One region of the Ectobacillus sp. OTK genome, then DNA from elsewhere that is predicted to be linked to it. Evidence: riboswitches for the same ligand, from Rfam matches in the RefSeq annotation. Region 1 holds a riboswitch; the other holds the start of a gene.
What was found. Region 1 has a riboswitch for thiamine pyrophosphate ahead of tenA (thiaminase II). Riboswitches for the same ligand answer to the same signal wherever they lie in the genome.
Positions count from the first base shown of each region.

Region 2: it holds a riboswitch for thiamine pyrophosphate, as region 1 does, so the genes downstream of both, thiC (phosphomethylpyrimidine synthase ThiC) here and tenA (thiaminase II) in region 1, are expected to answer to the same signal.

Region 1 covers NZ_AP048547.1:1,020,642-1,028,171, forward strand. The annotation lists tRNA gene AC6HZ4_RS05070 (tRNA-Phe) at 1-74, shown strand, start outside; tRNA gene AC6HZ4_RS05075 (tRNA-Thr) at 110-182, shown strand; tRNA gene AC6HZ4_RS05080 (tRNA-Trp) at 190-263, shown strand; tRNA gene AC6HZ4_RS05085 (tRNA-Ile) at 268-341, shown strand; tRNA gene AC6HZ4_RS05090 (tRNA-Asn) at 369-443, shown strand; tRNA gene AC6HZ4_RS05095 (tRNA-Glu) at 447-518, shown strand; gene AC6HZ4_RS05100 (penicillin acylase family protein) at 851-3,229, shown strand; gene AC6HZ4_RS05105 (CBS domain-containing protein) at 3,283-3,702, shown strand; TPP riboswitch at 3,946-4,054, shown strand; TPP riboswitch at 4,119-4,219, shown strand; gene tenA (thiaminase II) at 4,305-4,997, shown strand; gene AC6HZ4_RS05115 (ABC transporter ATP-binding protein) at 4,972-5,733, shown strand; gene AC6HZ4_RS05120 (ABC transporter permease) at 5,730-6,479, shown strand; gene AC6HZ4_RS05125 (ABC transporter substrate-binding protein) at 6,476-7,486, shown strand; gene tenI (thiazole tautomerase TenI) at 7,497-7,530, shown strand, end outside.
Region 2 covers NZ_AP048547.1:1,387,624-1,395,153, forward strand. The annotation lists gene AC6HZ4_RS06790 (response regulator transcription factor) at 1-157, shown strand, start outside; gene thiC (phosphomethylpyrimidine synthase ThiC) at 1,105-2,886, opposite strand; TPP riboswitch at 3,022-3,136, opposite strand; gene AC6HZ4_RS06800 (NupC/NupG family nucleoside CNT transporter) at 3,607-4,788, opposite strand; gene AC6HZ4_RS06805 (NCS2 family permease) at 4,973-6,244, opposite strand; gene AC6HZ4_RS06810 (purine-nucleoside phosphorylase) at 6,358-7,176, opposite strand; gene AC6HZ4_RS06815 (amidohydrolase family protein) at 7,234-7,530, opposite strand, start outside.

The DNA of each region.
Region 1 (7,530 bases):
CTCGGTAGCTCAGTCGGTAGAGCAGAGGACTGAAAATCCTCGTGTCGGCGGTTCGATTCCGTCCCGAGCCACCATTTGTTAAACTTTCTGGTTATAAAAAATATATTACGCCGGCTTAGCTCAATTGGCAGAGCAACTGACTTGTAATCAGTAGGTTGGGGGTTCAAGTCCTCTAGCCGGCATACCTTTAGGGGTATAGTTTAAAGGTAGAACTGAGGTCTCCAAAACCTCCAGTGTGGGTTCGATTCCTACTGCCCCTGCCAAAGAGGGCCTATAGCTCAGCTGGTTAGAGCGCACGCCTGATAAGCGTGAGGTCGATGGTTCGAGTCCATTTAGGCCCATTGTTTCAATTATTTAAATTGAATTATTCCGCAATAGCTCAGCGGTAGAGCAATCGGCTGTTAACCGATAGGTCGTAGGTTCGAATCCTACTTGCGGAGCCATATGGCCCGTTGGTCAAGTGGTTAAGACACCGCCCTTTCACGGCGGTAACACGGGTTCGAATCCCGTACGGGTCATTAAAAAAGAGTCAGCAATATTTGCTGGCTCTTTTTTTGTTCATATAAAGAATAAATAATTTAAGGAACTGATATTTTATCGATTCTTTTTATATAGAAAAAGGGAAATAGAGTAAAAAAAAGAATATTATATAAGATTTTCTCTAAAGGGAGACATATAATGGAACTAATATGGACAAAGACGTGGACCGCTAAATCGGAGGTTTAAGAAGATGAAGAGGGAGAACTTAGGAAATTTAAAACAGTGAATTATAAGTGAGGCAAATGGATAATTTATTTCAATCCTATTACTAAATAGAGCTTTTCCAATCTCATAAAGGAGTGTGGGCATGATGCAGGATACAGTCACTCAGCAGCAGTCAAAACAAAGAAGATGGGTTCGATTTCTTGTTATATTTACCGTTTCTATTTTACTACTCCTTACAGTTGCCTATACAGGTGGGACATTATATGTAAAAAGAAGTTTGCCCGTTATTAAGGGGGAAATTTCCTTAAGAGGATTGCAGGACTTGGTAACGGTCACGAGAGACCAAAATGGAGTACCGCATATTGAAGCAAAAAATCTGCATGATTTATATGTGTCTCAAGGGTACGTAACAGCACAGGATAGATTATTTCAAATGGATTTAAGTCGTCGGCAGGCATCTGGCGAGTTGAGTGAAGTAATCGGTGAACAAACAATAGAACAAGATCGATTTTTTCTGACGCTTGGTTTACGAAGAGCAGCCGAAGCGTCCTATAATGTATATTCGAATGAAGCTAAACAGGTGTTAAAGTGGTATGCGGAAGGTGTGAATTTATACATAAATGAGGCACGAAAAGCAAATAAGTGGCCGATTGAATTTACATTTCTTGGTTATGAGCCAAAGCCATGGACACCAGTAGACTCTTTAACAATTGGAAAGTATATGGCTTTTGATTTAGGGGGACAGTGGAAGGGGCAAGCATTTCGTCAATATTTATTAAATACGGTGTCAGAGGAAAAGGCGCTTGATTTGTTCCCGGCTTATCCGAAGGACGCAGCTGAGATTATAGCTGCAGTAAAGCAAACACATTTAGATCTATCAAAGCTTTTTACAGAGGAAGTAGTTCCGCATGAACTAAATGGCAGCAGCAATTGGGTTGTAAGCGGAAGTAAGACAAAGTCTGGAAAGCCTATTTTAGCCAATAATTTGTCTGTGCCTCTTACTACACCGTCTACTTGGTATGAAACGCATTTGCAGTCTCCTGAGGTAAATGTAAGCGGAGAGGTATTGGCAGGTATACCAGGTATTGTTGTCGGTCATAATGAATTTGTTGCATGGGGGATTACCAATGTCGGTTCTGATGTGCAGGATTTATATATAGAAAAGCGAAATCCAAATAATCCGTATGAATTTTTACATAACGATACATGGGAGAAGGCTCAGGTCATTACAGATGCTATTCGTGTGAAGGACAAACCGGCAGTGGATGCTAAGACTGTCATTACAAGACATGGACCGATTATTTCTGGGCTTGAGAATAAAGAAGAAATTGCACTGGCTCTCAAATGGACAGCATCTGAGCCGTCTGCAGAGCTTGAAGCGATTATTCGTATGAATAGGGCAAGGGATTGGAACTCATTTAAGGAGGCACTTACATATTTTCATGCACCGGCACAAAATTTTGTGTTTGCTGCAAAGGATGGAACAATTGCATATCGGGCAAATGGAAAAATCCCGATTCGGAAAAAAGGGGACAGTCTTCTTCCAGTACCTGGATGGAATGATGAATATGAATGGACTGGTTATATTCCTTGGGAAGAGCTTCCAACAGTTGTAAATCCGCAAGAAGGATTTATTACAACTACCAGCAATCAGATAAAAGATCGTTCTTATCCGTATCATATAAGTAATACATGGACACAGACATATCAAGCTTCTCGTATTCAAGAGGTACTACAGCAAAAAAACACGTTTACAGTTGAGGATATGGAAAAGCTGCAGATGGATCAAATGAATCTCAAGGCACGCGAATTTGTTCCTCTTTTTCTGCAGCATATAAAAGAGGAGGAGCTAACGAAGCAAGAGAAGGAAGCGATTTCTCTCTTAAAGAAGTGGGACTTTACGGATGATCGAAGCTTAGGGGCACCGCTCCTGTTTCATACATGGATGCAGGAGATTGGAAATGTCTTATTTGAAAAGGATATTTCAGAGGATATGCAGAGATTGTTTGAAGAAAAGGAACAAGTTATTGATGAACTGCTTCGAAAAGCGCAAAATGGCCAGCCTGGACCGTGGATACAAGAACAAGGTGGTCTGGATAAGGTACTAAAAAAATCCCTAACAAGGGCGGTACAGAGCATTGAGAAGACGCAAGGGCCAAGTGTCAGAGACTGGCAATGGGGTGGCTTTCACCGTCTTGTCTTTACGCATCCATTGTCTCACATAAGACCTTTTAATTATTTGTTTAACCTGGAAACGCCTATTCCGATTGGAGGAAGCAGTGTTACGGTGCAGTCATCGGGCTCGAATGCTGAAGGTTTTGCTGATCGTGGAGCATCTTCACATTTTGTGATAGATCTAAATGATGTAACAACAGGCCATCATATCGTTGCTCCTGGGCAGTCAGGCCATACTCAGAGCGAGTGGTACCATGATCAAATGAAGGATTGGGTGATCGGGACGTATCATACAACATCGCTCACTGAGAAATCTGGGAGTATCCTCCGTCTTCTTCCTGCTCAATAAATAAATGAAAGCAGTGAATTTGGTTATAATAGTAGTTGCAAGGAGGGATTGCAATGACAACAGTAAGAGACCTAATGAGTACAGATATTTCATACTGCACTCCAGTGGATAATGTGTATGAGGCAGCTGTAAAAATGAAGCAAGAGGACGTTGGGATTATCCCAATTGTAGAAAACAATCGCTTAGTTGGGGTTGTTACCGACCGTGACCTTGTAATTCGCGGTATTGCGGATAAAAATCCTGGCTCTAACAAGATTACAGAAGTAATGACAACAGACATTATTAGTGTGTCTCCATCAGATCCAGTCGAAAAGGCGACTGAATTAATGGCTCGTCATCAAATTCGTCGTCTTCCAGTTGTAGAGAACGGACAGTTAGTGGGAATGCTTTCGCTTGGAGATTTAGCTATTGAAAAATATGCAGATGATCAAGCTGGTTATGCGTTGAGTGAAATTTCAGAGCATCATGAGTAAGAAAATATAAGGTGGCTTGAGTAGAAGAGATATCCTTTTTGGGTCACCCTATGCGATGAACCGTTATCATAAACCTAGTAAAAATAAGGGTTATGGCAACGGTTCATTTTTTGTAGAAAAAGGGTTGGATCCATCTGCTTTTCACACAATTACATACTTTACATGAATAATGTATTTTTAATATTTCTAGTAAACCTCTTGCTGTATTGTGTAACCCAGTGCTATACTAGCACTGTTAATAATAAATTGTGCTAGGGGAGCTGGTATGGCCGGCTGAGAGTAAGACCGATAGTCTTTTACCCTTTTACCTGATCTGGATAATTCCAGCGTAGGAAAGCGAAAACGGATGATGAACGTACTAGCCCGATTTCCCCTTACCTGGAAATCGGGTTTTTTGATATATTTTTATATTTTTATACTTCCACTAGGGGTGCAATGAAGCTGAGAAAGGTATAAACCTTAACCCTTATTACTTGACCTGGATAATCCCAGCGTAAGGAAGTGGCAAGCAGCAACCATTTTAAATGATTGTATGTGGCCGTTTCTTGTTAGAAGCGGTTTTTTAATTGAATTTCAGTTCGACATTTAAAGGAGGAGCAAGAATGAAGTTTTGTGATAGATTATTTCAAAACGTGCAGCCAATTTGGGAGAAAAGTCATCAGCATCCGTTTGTGAAGGGGATTGGAAATGGAGAACTGGAATTAGATAAGTTTCAGTTTTATATTATACAAGATTATTTGTACTTAATTGAATATGCAAAGGTATATGCTTTAGGTGTTGTGAAGGCTCAGGATTTGCAGGTAATGAGCAAATTTGCTTGGCAAATTGACGGGATATTAAACGGTGAGATGAACATCCATAAGGAATATGCAAAGCGTCTCGGTATTTCAATAGAGGACATGGAACAGGCAAAGCCGGCATCAATGAATCTTGCTTATACGAATTATATGCTGTCTGTATCACAAAACGGGACGCTTGCTGAGCTTGTTGCTGCGCTGTTACCTTGCATGTGGAGCTATTGGGAGATTGGAAAGCGCCTTAACGATGTGCCAGGGGCGAGCGATCATGAGTTTTATGGAGAATGGATTCGCGGCTATAGCTCGGAGGAGTATGCGGAGCTTTGCATCTGGGTTATTGATTTAATGAATGAACTGGCGGAAGGAAAGTCAGAGAAGGAATTGGCGCATCTAGAAGAGATTTTTATGACAACAAGCCGTTTTGAATATTTATTCTGGGATATGGCTTACCGCAAGGAGATGTGGAGCTTCGATGAACAGTGTTCTACAATTTCATAACGTTTCGTTTTCTTATCCAGGAGACGGAAAAACTGTTTTAAAAGAATTAGATCTTACGATTCAAAAAGGTGAGTTCATTAGTTTAGTTGGACCGAGCGGCTCTGGGAAGAGTACCATTTTACGCCTTGTTACCGGACTCGAGGAAGTACAGCAGGGAAAAGTCGTTGTGAATGGGAAAAGCATTCAGCCGAGAGACGGAGCGGTCGGCTATATGCCGCAGCAGGATTTGCTGCTGCCTTGGCGGACAATTGAAGAAAATGCCGCTATTCCATTAGAATGCCGCGGAATGAAGCGAAAAGAGGCGTATGCAAAGGTGCGGGAGTATCTTCCTGTTTTCGGGCTAGATGGCTATGAGCGAAAGCATCCAAAGGATCTGTCGGGAGGGATGCGTCAGCGAGTTTCCTTTCTGCGAACCTTCTTAACCGGGGCGGATGTACTTCTACTTGATGAACCGTTCAGTGCGCTCGATGCAATTACCAAGGTGAACATGCAGGAATGGCTGTATGAGCAATGGAGGAAATGGGAAAAAACCATTATGTTTATTACCCATGACGTAGAGGAAGCTTTGTTCCTTTCCAATCGTGTGCTCGTTGTTACGGAACAGCCGATTTGCTCTCTTACCGAACTGACTGTTCCTCTTGGAAAAGAGAGAACACGTCGTGATTTGGCGAGACCTGAATTGCTAGAGCTAAGAGAAGAACTCATCGGCATGTTAAAAGGGAAGGTGCAGGTATGAAGCAGTTCTCTTATTTACCGGCATTTTTCGTTGCTATTGTTCTTCTAGCCGGCTGGGAAGTTGGAGCACGTATTGTAAATGAAATGTATATTTTGCCGTCTCCAAGTGCAATTGTGCAGAAGATATGGGATTTGCGAGATATTTTATTTACGGTTCATCTTCCCGCTACGCTTCTTATCGTCCTAATCGGCCTTGCGATTTCCATTGTGCTTGGGGTGGGACTTGCTGTCATGATGAGTGTAAGTCCATTCGCGGAGAAGGCTTTCTACCCGTTGCTTGTTGCGTCGCAAACGATTCCGACCACCGCTCTGGCACCGTTATTTGTGCTTTGGTTTGGCTATTCCATTTGGAGTAAGGTCGTTGTCACAGTTCTCATTGCCTTCTTTCCGATTGCGGTGAATACGTATGATGGCTTTCGATCTGCGAAGAAGGAATGGGAAGAGCTGCTATTCACATACGGAGCAAGCAAACGAGATATTTTCTTAAAGCTGCGCATCCCTGCATCGCTTCCGTACTTTTTTTCAGCTCTCAAGGTCGCAGTACCGATGAGCGTTATAGGTGCGGCGATTGGAGAATGGCTCGGAGCACAGGCAGGACTTGGCTATTTTAGTAAAAGAATGATGACGCAGCTAGACGGGGCCGGCGTGTTCGCTCCTATTTTTCTTTTATCTTTGCTAGCAATTTTGTTTGTAGTTATCGTATCGCTGCTAGAAAAGAAATTTATCAACTGGAGGAAATACTTATGAAATGGTTTATTCGTTTGGTTGTTGCTGCCTTGCTGGTAACAGTAATGGCAGGCTGTTCACAAGGAACGGACAGCGCTAAGAAAACTGAGAAAAAAGAAACAAAAGAAGTAACCGTGATGCTTGATTGGTACCCAAATGCAGTGCACAGCTTTATTTATACGGCGATTGAAAAAGGATATTTCAAGGAAGAGGGCATTAACGTGAAGGTACAATTTCCATCTAATCCAACAGATCCACTCACGTTAACAGCTGCTGGAAAAGCAACAGTAGGTCTCTACTATCAACCGGATGTTGTCATTGCGAAAGCAAACGAAGGTATTCCAGTGAAATCGATTGGGGCAGTTGTACGTTCTCCGTTAAATCATGTTGTGGCTTTGAAAGACTCAAATATTAAGTCACCAAAGGATTTGGAAGGAAAGACAATCGGGTTCCCAGGTACGCCGCTTAGCGAAGAATATGTAAAAACAATGGTGAAGGCAGACGGTGGAGATCCAAGTAAGGTGAAAATTGTTGATGTTGGTTTTGACCTTGTTCCAGCCTTGATTACGAAGAAAACGGATGCAGTGACGGGTGCTTATATTAATCATGAGGTTCCAGTATTGAGAGATAAGGGCTATGAACCATCTTACTTCAGTCCTGCTGATTACGGTGTTCCAAATTATTATGAGCTTGTATTTGTAGCGGGAGAGAAAACAATTAAGGAAGATAAAGAAACGCTGCAGGCTTTTCTTCGCGGTGCACAAAAAGGCTATGAATTTATGAAGAAAAATCCAGATGAGGCTTTGCAGATTTTATTAAGCCACGAGGAGAAGGAAAGCTTCCCTCTTATTCCTGCGGTTGAAAAGCAGAGCATGGAAATTTTATTAAGCAAAATGGAAGCGCAGGATGAGCCGTTCTTATCGCAAACAGCAAAATCATGGGAAGAGCAAAGCAAATGGTTAAAAGAAAAAGGAATGGCACAAAAAGAGGTTGCTCCAGAGGAATTATTTGAGGATCTTTTAAAATAGGGTGCTGGGGATGAAACAGGAATTCCACGTTATTTCAAATGGAA
Region 2 (7,530 bases), 370 kb from region 1:
AATTGAAAAAGCGATGGAACAGATCAAGCAAATGGATGATGTGAAAATTGTGACGCTAGCGGAAATGATAGGATTTGGCGATAATCCGCAATATTTCAGCCAAGTATTTAAAAAGCATACAGGATGTACTCCTTCCGAATACCGAAAGGCGCTTTAAAGGATCATACACGTGAATAGATACTGTTGTTGTTTTACAGTCCAAGTATGAAAAACGCAGGACAAGAAATTCCAATCCGTTAAATATTTGCAAGATATTGGAGCAACAGTAGCCGGAAACTCTGGTGTATCCGTGCCAAAATACGGAACGAGTTTCCTTCCAGAGTTGAATAATGTCAGGGAAGCATGTCCGGTTGTAAAATATGAGACATAAAGGTTGCAAAGTAGCTTCTTCAAGAAAGCTTTGCAGCCTTTTCATGCTTCTATACCTCACGTCATTACGCGGCGATCCTATAGCGATTGAACCGTTAAAAGGAAAAAACATACCTAACAATATACAACTGAGACAACAGAAACACTCGAATAATATGCAATGGAGCAAGATCATCGTTTTATAAAGAAGTGAATTCGTACTATGCTAGAATTCAAAAAAGGACAGACTTCAGCAAGGGGTGAAGTCTGTCCAGGCTAAGATTGAATTTATACATAAATGACTGTCGTATCATAATTCACAGCTGAAAAGGATATTGCGGTTCTATGTTTCGAAAACATCATATTTGCATCAGAACCACTTTTTATGCTATTTAAATAGAGTATAACTGGTTAGGTAATCCCTGATTAGATGCCTTATCTTGTATTAGTGTAACTTCGAGGAATGGGTAAAGTTGCAAATTTAGCTTGTAAGGGCTACCTTTCAGTTCTTTATAACACTTTATCTAAACTTTCTTACAATAAGTGTTATAAACTACTATTACCAATGTAGACTTTCTACCCTCTGACACTTTGTACAGGTTCGTACATAACCATTGCTTATAAATTCATGCTTACAATTGTTTTGCAGGCTAATTAGCTCTTCCTTCAGCCGTTCTAGCAGATTGTTTAGTTGTCTTATTTCCTCTTTAATTTGGATCACTCGCTGCATCGAATTCTCCTTTCCAGCTATACGTATTATAGGTAGAGTTCGCCGCCTGTTTTTTTAAATTCATTTGCTTTTTCTTTTAAACCCTCGTCAATGATGCTTTCAACACCAAGTCCTTTTTCCCTTGCAGCATCACGAATATCCTGTGAAATTCTCATGCTGCAAAATTTTGGACCGCACATGGAACAGAAATGCGCAGTTTTGGCACCTTCAGCTGGAAGAGTTTCATCATGATATTCGATTGCTCTTTCAGGATCAAGGGATAGGTTAAACTGGTCTCTCCAACGAAACTCAAATCTTGCTTTTGAAAGGGCATCATCTCGTTTTTGGGCACCCGGATGACCTTTGGCTAAATCAGCAGCGTGAGCAGCAATTTTATATGTAATAACCCCTACTCTCACATCCTCTTTATTCGGAAGCCCTAGGTGTTCTTTTGGAGTTACATAACAAAGCATTGCTGTGCCAAACCACCCAATCATTGCAGCTCCAATTGCCGAAGTAATATGATCGTAGCCAGGAGCAATATCTGTTGTAAGCGGTCCAAGAGTATAGAATGGAGCTTCTTGGCAGAGTTCCATTTGTTTATCCACGTTTTCTTTGATTAAGTGCATAGGAACGTGGCCCGGTCCCTCAATCATTACTTGCACATCATGCTTCCATGCAATCTTTGTGAGTTCACCCAATGTTTCCAATTCCCCAAATTGTGCTTCATCGTTTGCATCTGCGATTGAACCAGGACGGAGGCCATCTCCTAAGGAGAAGGATACATCATATGCTTTCATAATTTCACAGATTTCTTCAAAGTGAGTGTAAAGGAAGTTTTCTTTATGATGGGCAAGACACCATTGTGCCATAATAGAGCCGCCTCGTGAAACAATTCCAGTTACGCGCTTTGCTGTTAATGGAATATATCGCAAAAGCACACCCGCATGAATCGTAAAGTAATCCACACCCTGTTCCGCCTGTTCGATTAATGTGTCGCGGAACACTTCCCAAGTTAAATCCTCAGCAATTCCATTCACTTTCTCAAGTGCCTGATAAATAGGTACAGTTCCAACTGGAACAGGTGAATTTCGAATAATCCACTCGCGAGTTGTATGGATGTTTTTACCGGTGGAAAGATCCATTAGTGTATCTGCTCCCCAACGAGTAGCCCATGTCATTTTTTCCACTTCTTCTTCGATAGATGAAGTAACAGCTGAATTTCCGATATTCGCGTTAATCTTCACATGGAAGTTACGTCCAATAATCATTGGTTCCGCTTCAGGATGATTAATGTTAGCAGGAATAATGGCGCGGCCGCGGGCCACTTCATCCCGAACAAACTCAGGGGAAACATTTTCCCTTATAGCAATAAATTCCATTTCAGGAGTAATAATTCCTTGACGTGCATAATGCATCTGCGTTACATTTTTCCCTTTTTTTGCACGTAATGGTTTTCGCTTGAGTCCTGGAAAGACAAGTGCATTAGCTCGTGGATCATCCTTTTTATACCCATTATCTTCAGGCTTTATCTCTCGCCCTTCATACTCCTCTACATCCTCACGTTCGAGAACCCAATTGCGGCGTATCGGACGGAGACCATTGCGGATATCGACTAAATCATTGGTATCTGTGTACGGGCCGCTTGTGTCATACACACGTACAGGGGGATTTTCCTCTTCACCAAATGAACCAGTTGTTGGACTTAATTGAATTTCGCGCATCGGAACTTGAATGTCTGGTCTAGATCCTTCTACATAGACCTTTTTACTTCCCGAGAAACTAGACATGATAGAAAAATTCATATCCTGTACAGAATTGTTTTTCATGATTGTATTCGCTCCTTTTTTAAATGATTAAAAAGGACAAAATCCAATCCACTTGCAGCATGAAAAGCCGGGACCTGTTATAGGACCCGGCTGATGTTAGAGGATAGGTACATAATAATTATTAATCATTATGTGTAGTAGATATTCTAACTTCCCCACGCTGGTATGAACCAGATCAGGTCCTGAGGGTTAAGAAACTTTATCGTGTTTCTCTCTCAGCCCAACTTATTGGACACCCCTAGTCTGAAAATTTTAAGTTTTACAAGTTTACTATAAAGAATATAGAGAGAATTGTAAAGGGAATATTTAGCTGTTTTTATCGAAGCCGTTGGAATAGTGCCTCAAGACTAACGGGATATTACGGCAGATGTGCGGGGATTTTGTTTTTATTTTGAAGACTGTAAACAATTTGAATGCACGAATTTATATCTTTTCGTACATTCGTTTTCTTGTAAAATAAGAGTCATTGAAAAAGAGGGAAGATTAGGTTCTAGTACAAAAATTCTTCGTTAGAGCCATAGAATAGAAATTTCCTGCTAGCCTTGAGAGTAAATGGATAACCGAAATAACTTATGCTCGGAAGCTTCTAAGTTAGAAGAGAAAGTATGTAGAGATTAAAAAACAGATGCGGAACCAAGAAATAAAGTTTGATCAGGAGGGCTGTAAAAGGGATAGCGTGAGCTATCCCTTTTACATTTGCTCTTCTATTCTACTCAAAGATTACAGCATCACACCAACAATAGTCCCTGATAATATACTTACTAAAGTGGCTCCATATAAAAGTTTTAAACCAAATTGAGAAACAACATTCGCTTGTTTTGCGTCAATACTTTTTGTCGCACCAGCAATAATCCCAATGGAAGAAAAATTGGCAAATGATACAAGAAATACTGATAAAATACCAACTGTTCGTGGTGATAACTCTGCTGATACATTTGCTAAATCAAGCATTGCTACAAACTCGTTTGTAACTAATTTTGTTGCCATAATCTTACCAGCTTCCAGCATTTCTGATGCTGGAATTCCCATAATGAAAGCCAATGGTGAGAAGATATATCCTAAGACACTTTGGAATGTGATACCGAAAATATAGTCGAATACACCATTAATTGCTGCCATTAATGCTACAAAGCCAATTAACATTGCACCCACCATAACAGCAATAGTAAATCCGAGTGTAATGTATTCACTTAACATTTCAAAGAATGTTTGTTTTTTTTCTTCTTGTAACTCTAAAATATCTTCCTCTTCATTTATTTTGTAAGGGTTTACAATGTGGACAATGATAAATCCGCTAAATAAGTTCAAAACAAGTGCTGTTACCACATACTTGGGTTCAACCATTTTCATGTACGAACCAACAATTGACATAGAAACAGTAGACATGGAAGAGGCACAAAGCGTATATAATCGGCTTTTTGGCAACCGGCTTAACTGATCCTTTACTGTAATGAATACTTCTCCTTGTCCAATAATTGCTGCTGCAACAGCATTATAGGACTCCAGCTTTCCTAAACCATTTACTTTACTTAATAGGAAACCGACTCCTTTAATGATAAAAGGTAAAACTTTGAGGTGTTGCAATATCCCGATTAATACTGCAATGAAAACAATTGGAAGCAATACAGAAAGGAAGAATGAGAATTCTCCTTGATTAACCAGACCGCCAAATACAAAATTAATACCGGATTCTGCATAATGCAGGAGTGTTCCAAACCCATCAGAAATTCCTTTAATTAATATAAATCCGATTTGTGTATTTAATAAAGAGTACGATAACACTAATTGTATAACAAGCATAAGCATAATTGGTTTATATTTAATCTGCTTGCGATCACTGCTTGCAAGAAAAGCTAGTAAAAAAGTAATAGCTAATCCGAGTATAAAGATTAGAAATTTCATTCTGTATTTCCTCCCACAAAATATTTTAATATAAAAACCTTCTTATATTTAAGAGTTTAAAGGATAAGTTGTTTTATCCAAAACACTCCTTAAAGTACTTTGACATTGTATGTTTCTTGTGTATCTACTTTAAGGAGTGAAGTTCGGTGCAAGAGAGATTTGTTCTTTATTTATAAAATACGTACTAATGTACAAGTACAGAAGAAGCGACGATATTCAACAGAAAGAGCACGGCAATTAGGTAAATGAGAGGTGACACATATTTCCACTTTCCAATCGCCACTTTGACTAATGGATATGCGATAAAACCAAAGGCCAAACCGTCGGCGATACTGGATGTTAATGGAATACAGACGATAATTAAAAAAGCTGGAAAACTCTCGGAAAAATCATGAAAAGGGATGTTAATCACACTTTTCATCATTAATGCTCCAATGATAATCAATACCGGAGCAACTGCATTTTCAGGTATTAGCTGAATGAACGGCAAAGCTGCCATTGAGAGGGCAAACAAGATTGCTGTTACTAGGGCAGGAATACCAGTTTTTCCTCCTTCTGAGATTCCGGATGCACTCTCAGCGGAAGCAATGGTCGGGCTGGTTCCAAAGATTCCCGATGCAATCGTAGAGATCGCCATTGCTTTGTAAGCACGAGGAAACTTTTCAACATCCGGCAGCATCCCGCTTAGCAATCCCATGTTTTCAAAGAGAAGAATCATAGTCATAGAAAAAACGGCGATCCAGAAAGAAATCTGTAGGATACTGAACTCGCTGGAGGCAAACAGCTGGCTGTAAGCGTGAAAATCCATTCCTTTGTTAGTAATTTCCTTTTTTTCAGTAATCCAAAGGGTCAATATACTAGTAAAGAAGAGACCGATTAATAGGCTCCCTTTGACATTGCGAACAAATAGCACTAGTGTGACCAGCAGGCCTGCTAGTGTAGACAGTGCAATAGGGCTTCCAAAATTGCCAAGGGCGACGAGAGTAGTTTCACTAGATTGAATAATTCCCCCTTTCTGCAGCCCAATAAAGGTAAGAAAAAGTCCAATGCCCACTGTGATCCCATGTTTTAACGAATCAGGGACAGACGATAGGATTTGATTTCCGAAAGAAGTGATACTGACGAGAAAAAATAGAACTCCTGAGATGATTACCACAGTCATCCCCTGTTGAGGGGTGAGCCCCATAGACTGAATCATCGTATAACTAAAAAAAGCATTGATCCCCATGCCGGGAATCACAATAATCGGCGCATTAACCCATAGGGCCATCAGTAGACAGCCTGCAATTGATGCAATAATGGTTGCTATGACGCTAGCGCTTAATGGAATTCCAGCGTCTTTTAAAATCAAGGGATTGACCAGTATAATATAGGCGCTTGTGAAAAAAGAGGTTAGCCCTGCCGTTAACTCTCTTTTCCACGTCGTCCCGTGTGCTTCCAATTGAAAATATTGCATGAAACGCTGAATCACAATTCTACTCCTCCATTTCGATCCAACTATGTTTGCCCGGACAATCAGCCTTCTTTGGCCTATGCTGGATGTATGAGCTTTTCAGAATCGAAATTCTTCTACATTGCAACAATGACTTCTTTGACCAATTGCAAAAATTGAGCTTTGATTTTTTCGGTTGTTTCCATTACTTCATCATGCGTTAAAGAGTGTTCAGAAATGCCTGCTGCCATATTGCTAATACAGGAAATGCCCAGAACCTCTAACCCGGAATGTCTGGCAACGATTACTTCTGGAACAGTGGACATTCCAACAGCATCCGCTCCGATTCTCCCCAAGAACTTAACCTCAGCTGGTGTTTCATAACTAGGTCCAATCACTCCAGCGTAGACACCTTCCACGACTTTTATTTTTTCCTTGGCTGCTACTTCTTTTGTTAAAGCAATCAATTTCTTCGAATAAGCCTCGGACATGTCTGGAAATCTTTCTCCAAACTCCTCTTCATTAGGTCCAATCAACGGATTTTGGGAGGTTAAATTGAGATGGTCTTGAATGATCATCAAGTCACCAGGCTTAAAAGCTGAGTTAATACCGCCTGCTGCATTTGTTACAATAATTTGCTCAACTCCAATCGCTTTCATGACACGGATAGGATAGGTAACAGCCGCAAGTGCATGACCTTCATAGTAGTGAAATCGTCCTTGCATTGCGATTACACGCTTACCCTTTAAATCGCCAATCACTATCTGACCTTTATGGCCTGCCACGGTAGAAACGGGAAAATGAGGAATGACATCGTAAGGAATGGCAATTGGATTTTCAATTTCGTCTGCTAATATGCCAAGTCCAGACCCTAGGACTAGGCCAATCAATGGGGATTGATCCACCTTGGAAAGCAAGTATTCCTTTGTTTGTTGAATTTTTTCGCTAAGCCTCATGTTTTTTCTCCTCTCAAATGTTAAAAATTAAATTGAAAGTTTTAATATGCCTGGAGTTTATCCTGAAAGGCTAGCCTGCAGACGATTCACTTCAGCAATCACTTTTTCTTCATCTATAGTTAAGCAGCAGCGGTCTTTCACAATTACCCTGCCATCGATGTACACATCGCATACATCGCGTCCGCATGCTGCATAAAGCAAATGTGAATACGCTTCACTAAGTGGTTGTAGATGTTCCTTGTCATACGGATAAATTGTAATGAAATCAGCCCTTTTAGCTATTTCCAGAGAACCTGTGTGACTCATACCAATGGCTTCAGCTCCTACTCGTGTGGCCAAGGATAGCGTCGTTGG